Regions from separate parts of the Enterocloster sp. HCN-30185 genome, predicted to be linked through region 2. Evidence: riboswitches for the same ligand, from Rfam matches in the RefSeq annotation. Region 2 holds a riboswitch; the other holds the start of a gene.
The links. Region 2 has a riboswitch for lysine ahead of WKT10_RS10295 (alanine/glycine:cation symporter family protein). Riboswitches for the same ligand answer to the same signal wherever they lie in the genome.
Positions count from the first base shown of each region.

Region 1: it holds a riboswitch for lysine, as region 2 does, so the genes downstream of both, dapA (4-hydroxy-tetrahydrodipicolinate synthase) here and WKT10_RS10295 (alanine/glycine:cation symporter family protein) in region 2, are expected to answer to the same signal.

Region 1 covers NZ_JBBKBT010000004.1:286,935-290,182, forward strand. Annotated here, with positions in the region: gene dapB (4-hydroxy-tetrahydrodipicolinate reductase) at 1-279, opposite strand, end outside; gene dapA (4-hydroxy-tetrahydrodipicolinate synthase) at 345-1,232, opposite strand; lysine riboswitch at 1,401-1,574, opposite strand; gene WKT10_RS07175 (cob(I)yrinic acid a,c-diamide adenosyltransferase) at 1,620-2,117, opposite strand; gene WKT10_RS07180 (single-stranded DNA-binding protein) at 2,253-2,891, opposite strand; gene typA (translational GTPase TypA) at 3,142-3,248, opposite strand, start outside.
Region 2 covers NZ_JBBKBT010000008.1:88,531-91,778, forward strand. Annotated here, with positions in the region: gene WKT10_RS10290 (amidohydrolase) at 1-39, opposite strand, end outside; gene WKT10_RS10295 (alanine/glycine:cation symporter family protein) at 57-1,538, opposite strand; lysine riboswitch at 1,654-1,823, opposite strand; gene WKT10_RS10300 (GNAT family N-acetyltransferase) at 1,966-2,556, shown strand; partial or broken gene WKT10_RS10305 (glucose-1-phosphate adenylyltransferase) at 2,772-3,248, shown strand, end outside.

The DNA.
Region 1 (3,248 bases), on a different contig from region 2:
CTGTTCTTCTGTAAGTCCTGTGGTACACAGCACCAGAGGAAGCTCTTTTTCCAGACAGTAATCCAAAAGTTCGTCCACTGCCTTTGCAGAAGCAAAATCCACCACTGCGTCCGCAGCCTCTGTACACTCTCCCAAAGAGGCATATACCGGATAATCATAATTTTTTTCCGTATTCAGATCAACGCCCGCAGCGATCCGGATTCCGTCCATTTCCTGTGCCATGGCGGAAATCACCCGTCCCATAGCGCCGTTGCAGCCGTGCATGATAAGATTGATCATTTTCTGTGGTATCCTTTCTTTACTGAGTCTTCTTTTGGCAAGGCCCAGGACTCTTTTCAAACGTTTTATGCCAGAATGCCGTATTCCTTCATGGCCTTTTTAAGAATTTCCTGATGCTCCGGCTCCATCTCGGTCAGAGGCATGCGCAGCGGTCCTACTTCTTTTCCCATCAGGTTCATGGCGGCCTTTACGGGGATAGGATTTACCTCACAGAACAGGGCGTTAATTAAAGGAATCGCCTCTAACTGCATCCGGGCGCTCTTTTTTACATCTCCTGCAAAATAGGAGGCACAGATTTCATGAGCCTGTGAAGGAGCCACATTGGAGAGAACAGAGATAACGCCCTTTCCGCCTAAAGATAAAAGAGGCACGATCTGATCGTCATTTCCTGAATATACGTCGCAGTTTCCATCGGTCAGGTTCATCAGCTGGGCAATACCGGAAAAATTGCCGGTAGCTTCCTTTACACCCACTATATTGTCTACTTCACGGCAAAGAGAAGCAATGGTCTCAGGCTGGATATTTACACCGGTTCTTCCGGGAATATTGTAAAGGATCATGGGTATTTTTACTGCATCTGCCACAGCAGTAAAATGAGCCTTGAGTCCCTTCTGGGTCGCCTTGTTGTAATAGGGAGATACAACCAGGATACCGTCTGCCCCCCTTTCCTCGGCCTCCTTTGACAGGTAAATGGCGGTCTGTGTACAGTTTGAGCCTGTTCCTGCCACAACCGGAATTCTCTTTTTGGTCACATCACAGATAAAGCCGATCACATCCAGATGCTCTTCATGGGTCATGGTAGATGCCTCTCCTGTGGTTCCGCAGGCAATGATCGCATCGGTACCGCCTGCGATCTGCTCCTCTACGATCTCCTCCAGCTTATCGTAATTTACTTCTCCGTTTTCCTTAAAAGGCGTAATCAGCGCAACGCCAGCTCCTTCAAAAACAGCCATGCTTATCTTCTCCTTTTTTACAGTCTTATTTACCATCAGTAAATGCGCATGATAAACAAAGTGTACATATCCCGCACCGGTTTTCGCCCCCGTACCAGCGAAAAAAGAAGGGCTGAGGTAAATGTTTCAGCCCTTCCCATACAAACCCGTTCTTACTGCGGATACATATCTTCTGGTAGCTCTCCATCCACCTGGATGACAGTCACAGGATTCTTCATCCTGCACCCAGAAACGATCCTGCAGGATAACCGCTCCTTCGGCGCTTTTCCCTTTCACGGCTTTTCTTCTGTGCCTGCCACATCCAAACCGATATTCATGATCAGCGCAGCCTCTACTCTGTCTATAGTCTTATCCTATCATCATTAAAAATAGATGTCAACAGGGAACTTACTCAAATCGCGTCTGAAGCTTCGTCACCTCATCCACCCATTCATCCAAAGCCGCCGGATAAACGGTTCCTGTCATGATCAGCTCGGCCTCCGACTGTCTTGCCTGGCCGATCAGGGCGCACAGCTCCTCCAGGGTGAGAATCCCTTCATCCAGGATCCCCAGGATCTCATCCAGGATCAGGATATCGCATTCTCCGGTTACAAGAACCTTTTTTGAAAAATTCAGCCCATTGCGGATATTGATCCTGGCTTCCTCTTTTTCCTCTTCAGAAAGCTGATCAAAAACCACAGGAGATTTTTCAAAACGGAACAGTTTAAATTCCGGTTCCAGACGTTTTAATACTTCCATGTTGTCGGAATCCATAGAACCCTTTAAAAACTGAACCATGATCACATTTTTTCCATGGATCAGGGCGCTGATCCCTCTTCCCAGAGCGCTGGCCGTTTTCCCCTTACCCGGTCCGCAGATCACCTGTATCGTACTGTCTTTCATCATCATGCACCTCATACTGCCTTCCGGACACCTTCCCTATGTGTGTCTGGAACATCAATTCACAACACACACTCTAGCACAATATAAGAAATAATGCAAATATTTCTTATATTTTCCGTAAGGAAATCGTAAGAGAATTTATTGATCCGACTCCTCGCCGCATTCCAGCTTGCTGATAGAAACCTCGTATGCCACCCTCTTTTCACACTCTGTCTCGCTGAGCTTTTTTGTATATTCCCTGCTCTGGACTCTTCCCCAGATACGGACTCGGGTGCCTACCGTAAAGCCGGAGGCAAAGCGGGCATTTCTTCCCCAGCTGATACAAGGTATGTAATCTGATTTTCCATAAGGACGGTTAACTGCCAGCAGAAGATCTGCAATCTCTCGTCCAAGAGGGGTTTTTCGGTAGATCGGAGGCTTGCATATGTAACCGTCCAGGAAGATCTGGTTGGTTCTGGTGTAATCCGTAAATTCATCCAGAAAACGAATCTCTCTGGCAAAAACAGACAGCATCAGGCGGTTTTTTACACCCTCATGGCGGTTATAGGACCGGAACTGCCCCACTGCCTCGATGGTGCTCCCCCGCAGATCCTTATGGACATCCATAAGACGTTCCGACACCATAAGCGGAATTACATCGGCCTGTTCGCTGAGACGGTTTACCGACAGATCCACCATGTAAAACCCTTCGCCAAATACCTCGTGGCTGAAGGAGAACTCCGATACGATTTCTCCGATCACGCTCACCCTATTGTTTTCAATCATTTTTTCTGCCATTGTACTTCTCCTCTTCTTTTCCAATTTCACTCCGGGTTACAATTTTCCCGTATGCACATAATCAATCTATGCAATTATAACCAGAAATAGACGGAAAACAAAGGCCTATTCGTCGCATCAATTCGACAATTCAGGAAAATAACGTCGATTTTAGCAAAAAAATCTGTAAAACGCAAAAAATCTCCCGGACTCTGGAAGAATATTCCAAAAATTCCGGGAGAACTGTCATATTTTATTTAAAAAATAAATTTTATTTTTTGAAGGAAGCTCTCTTTCGTAAAAGAGGATCCAGGATCTTTTTACGGATACGCAGGCTCTCCGGGGTTACCTCCAAAAGCTCGTCTGTATCAATAAAGT
Region 2 (3,248 bases):
GCCTGTATAAACCTTTCCATTAAAATAAATATGTTTCATGGCACATTCTCCTTTCGTCAGTGCTTTTCTTCATAGAACAGGCAGGCATCCGGCTCTGCTGTTCCCTCTCCAAGATACCGTGCCTTATAATCCTTTAACAGACGGAAATAGTCCTTTGACAGCAGCAGGATCACAGCCACATTCACAAAGGTAGGAATGGCAGAAGTAATGTCTACCACGGTCCAGATAAAGCCCTGATTATTTGTCTTTACCAGATAAATCGTCCAGATAAGGCCCGGAAGCGCACGGACTGCGTAAAACAGCTTCAGCATCACTTTTTTCATGGGGCCTTCCTTTTTGCAAAGGTGCTCCAGGATTGACAGATAGTAGGTAAACCAGCCGCCGGAGGTGGTGACAGTAAAAATAACCATGATCAAAGCTAAAAGCAGGCTTCCTGCAGTACCAAAACTCTGGGAAAAGGCGCTTAATGCCAGAGTGCCGCCGTCTGTGCCGTTGGTCCAGTTTCCGCTTAAAAGCACAGAAACAGATGTGATGGAGCAGACTACAAAGGTATCAAAAAATACTTCAAAGGAACCCCAAAGTCCCTGTGCAACAGGATGGGGTGTTCTGGCAGAGGAATGGATCATGGGAGAAGTACCCCAGCCGGCCTCATTGGAGTATACGGAACGTGCCATACCTACCCGGATCATCTCACTGACTGCACAGCCGGCAAAGCCGCCGATGGCTGCCGTACCAGTGAACGCATTTGTTACAATGGCAGCAAACACAGAGGGCACTCTGGAAAGATTTGCCAGAATCATGCCAATTCCCATTAAAATGTAGAAAACGCTCATTAAGGGGACCAGCTTGCTGAACAAAGACGCAATCTTTTTGGTGCCTCCGTCCGTTACAATATAGGTCAGAACGCAAAGAGCCGCTCCCACCAGAATAACGCCCTCAATCTGAAAGCCTCCGATATTCACCGTATCCATTTTAAAGGCTCCTGCTACCACCTGGGAAGCAGTCAGCGTAGAGGAGGTTACAAAGAATGTAGAGAAAATACCTGCGCCGAAAATAACTGCCGGTATCAGCCACAGCTTTCCCCAGCGGCGCTCCTCTCCCAGTCCCCGCTCCATATAATAGGTAGGGCCGCCGTAATATTCACCCTTTTCATTGGTATGGCGGTAATAGCAGCCCAGCGTTACCTCTACCTGCTTCAAGATCATTCCAAGACAGGCAGACAGCCACATCCACAGCACAGCGCCAGGGCCTCCTGCCGCAACTGCCGTAGCCACACCGGCAATATTTCCAAAGCCTACCGTACCGCCGATTGCTGTGGAAATTGCTTCAAAGGAACTTAACATTCCCTTTGCATTATCCTCCTGCTTCTGGCTTTTTTTGTTTAAAATCGTGCCACCGGTATTCTTTAAAATCCAGCCAAAGCGCCTGAACTGAAAGAATCCGGAACGGACTGTGAAATAAATACCGGTAGAAATCATCAGTACGATTAACGGAAGCCCCCACAGGACGCCGTCTAACCAGTTGAGAAATTCGATCATTTTTATGATCCCCCTTTTCTTTTGTTTATGTACAGCAATCTATTCCACCTGGGCTCTGCCCGCAAAAAAGGAGCAGCGGTTTTTGCATCCCACTGCTCCATAAATCATCCATCCATGAAACAATAGCGCCTCCACCGTTTGGTGAGAGTGTGCAGCCTGTTCGACTGCACCCCAACATACTGCCTGCGAAAGCAGTACATTTCGGCGGCTCCTCCTTTCCCTGCTCTTCCCTGGCTTCGCTGCCTCCAAACAGGTACTGATAGTATCCGCACCTCTATTGCCGTACTCTTTTTGTAGTATCATAGCTGGTTTCACGCTGGCTGTCAACTGTTTTTGCAAGTTTATTTCTTCGGCCAAATTTCACTTGATACAATCTTTTTTTCGTCCTATACTAAAAAATCATATGTTTTATCCGGAGGTACACATTATGTCACTCACACCACCCATCACCATCCGCCCCGTTTCCACCGCTGACAGCCAGGCTCTCCTTGATATTTACCGTCCCTATGTGGAGCATACTGCCATTACCTTTGAATATGAGGTTCCCACTGCGGAGGAATTTACCCGCCGGATCCGCCACACCTTAAAGCGCTACCCCTATCTGGCAGCAGAAAAAGACGGACAGCTTTTAGGCTATGCTTATGCAGGCCCTTTTCATGAACGGGCAGCCTATGACTGGTGCGCTGAGGTTTCCATTTATATACGGACTGATGCCCGCGGCACAGGGATTGGAAAAAAACTCTATGAAGCTCTGGAGCACGCACTTACTGCCCAGAATATCCTCAATCTTTACGCCTGCATCGCATGGCCGGATAAGGAAGATGAATATCTTACCAGAAACAGCGCTGATTTCCACCGCCATCTGGGCTATGAACTGGCAGGAATGTTTAAAAACTGCGGCTATAAATTCGACCGCTGGTACAGTATGATCTGGATGGAAAAACAGCTTGGCCCCCATTCCGGCCATGCAGAACCCATTATCCCTTTCCAGGAACTGCTTCACCGGATGCCTGTTTAAAGCATCTTCTATTATGCATGATTTTGCACTTTGTCTTTTGAATATTGTATTCATGTTCTTTTTTTACAAAATACTGTCCGTTTTTACCGATTTGTGCTACAATTCTAACAGAACATTCCTGAAATGTTTTTCGTTGGGAATGCTGCCCGGTAAGCAGAGTGGCTTATGTGTTCTGCGGACCGAGGCGTCGCTACTATACAAGGGGAGAATTTGAAATGGCAAAAGAAATGATCGCAATGCTGCTTGCCGGCGGCCAGGGTTCACGGCTTTATGCCCTGACTCAAAAGCTGGCAAAACCTGCAGTTCCTTTTGGCGGAAAATACCGTATTATCGACTTTCCGCTGTCAAACTGCGTAAATTCAGGAATTGACACAGTAGGTATCCTGACCCAGTATCAGCCTCTGGTACTGAATGAATATATCGGAAATGGACAGCCCTGGGATCTGGACCGCCTTCACGGCGGAGTTCATGTGCTTCCGCCCTATCAGAAAGCCTCCGGCTCGGACTGGTACAAGGGTACAGCCAATGCAATTTATCAGAATATATCCTTTATTGAACGCTATGATCCCCAGTATGTGATCATCCTTTCTGGCGATCAGATCTGTAAGCAGGATTACAGCGATTTTCTCCGCTTCCATAAGGAAAAGAATGCGGAATTCAGCGTGGCTGTCATGGAAGTCCCCTGGGAGGAT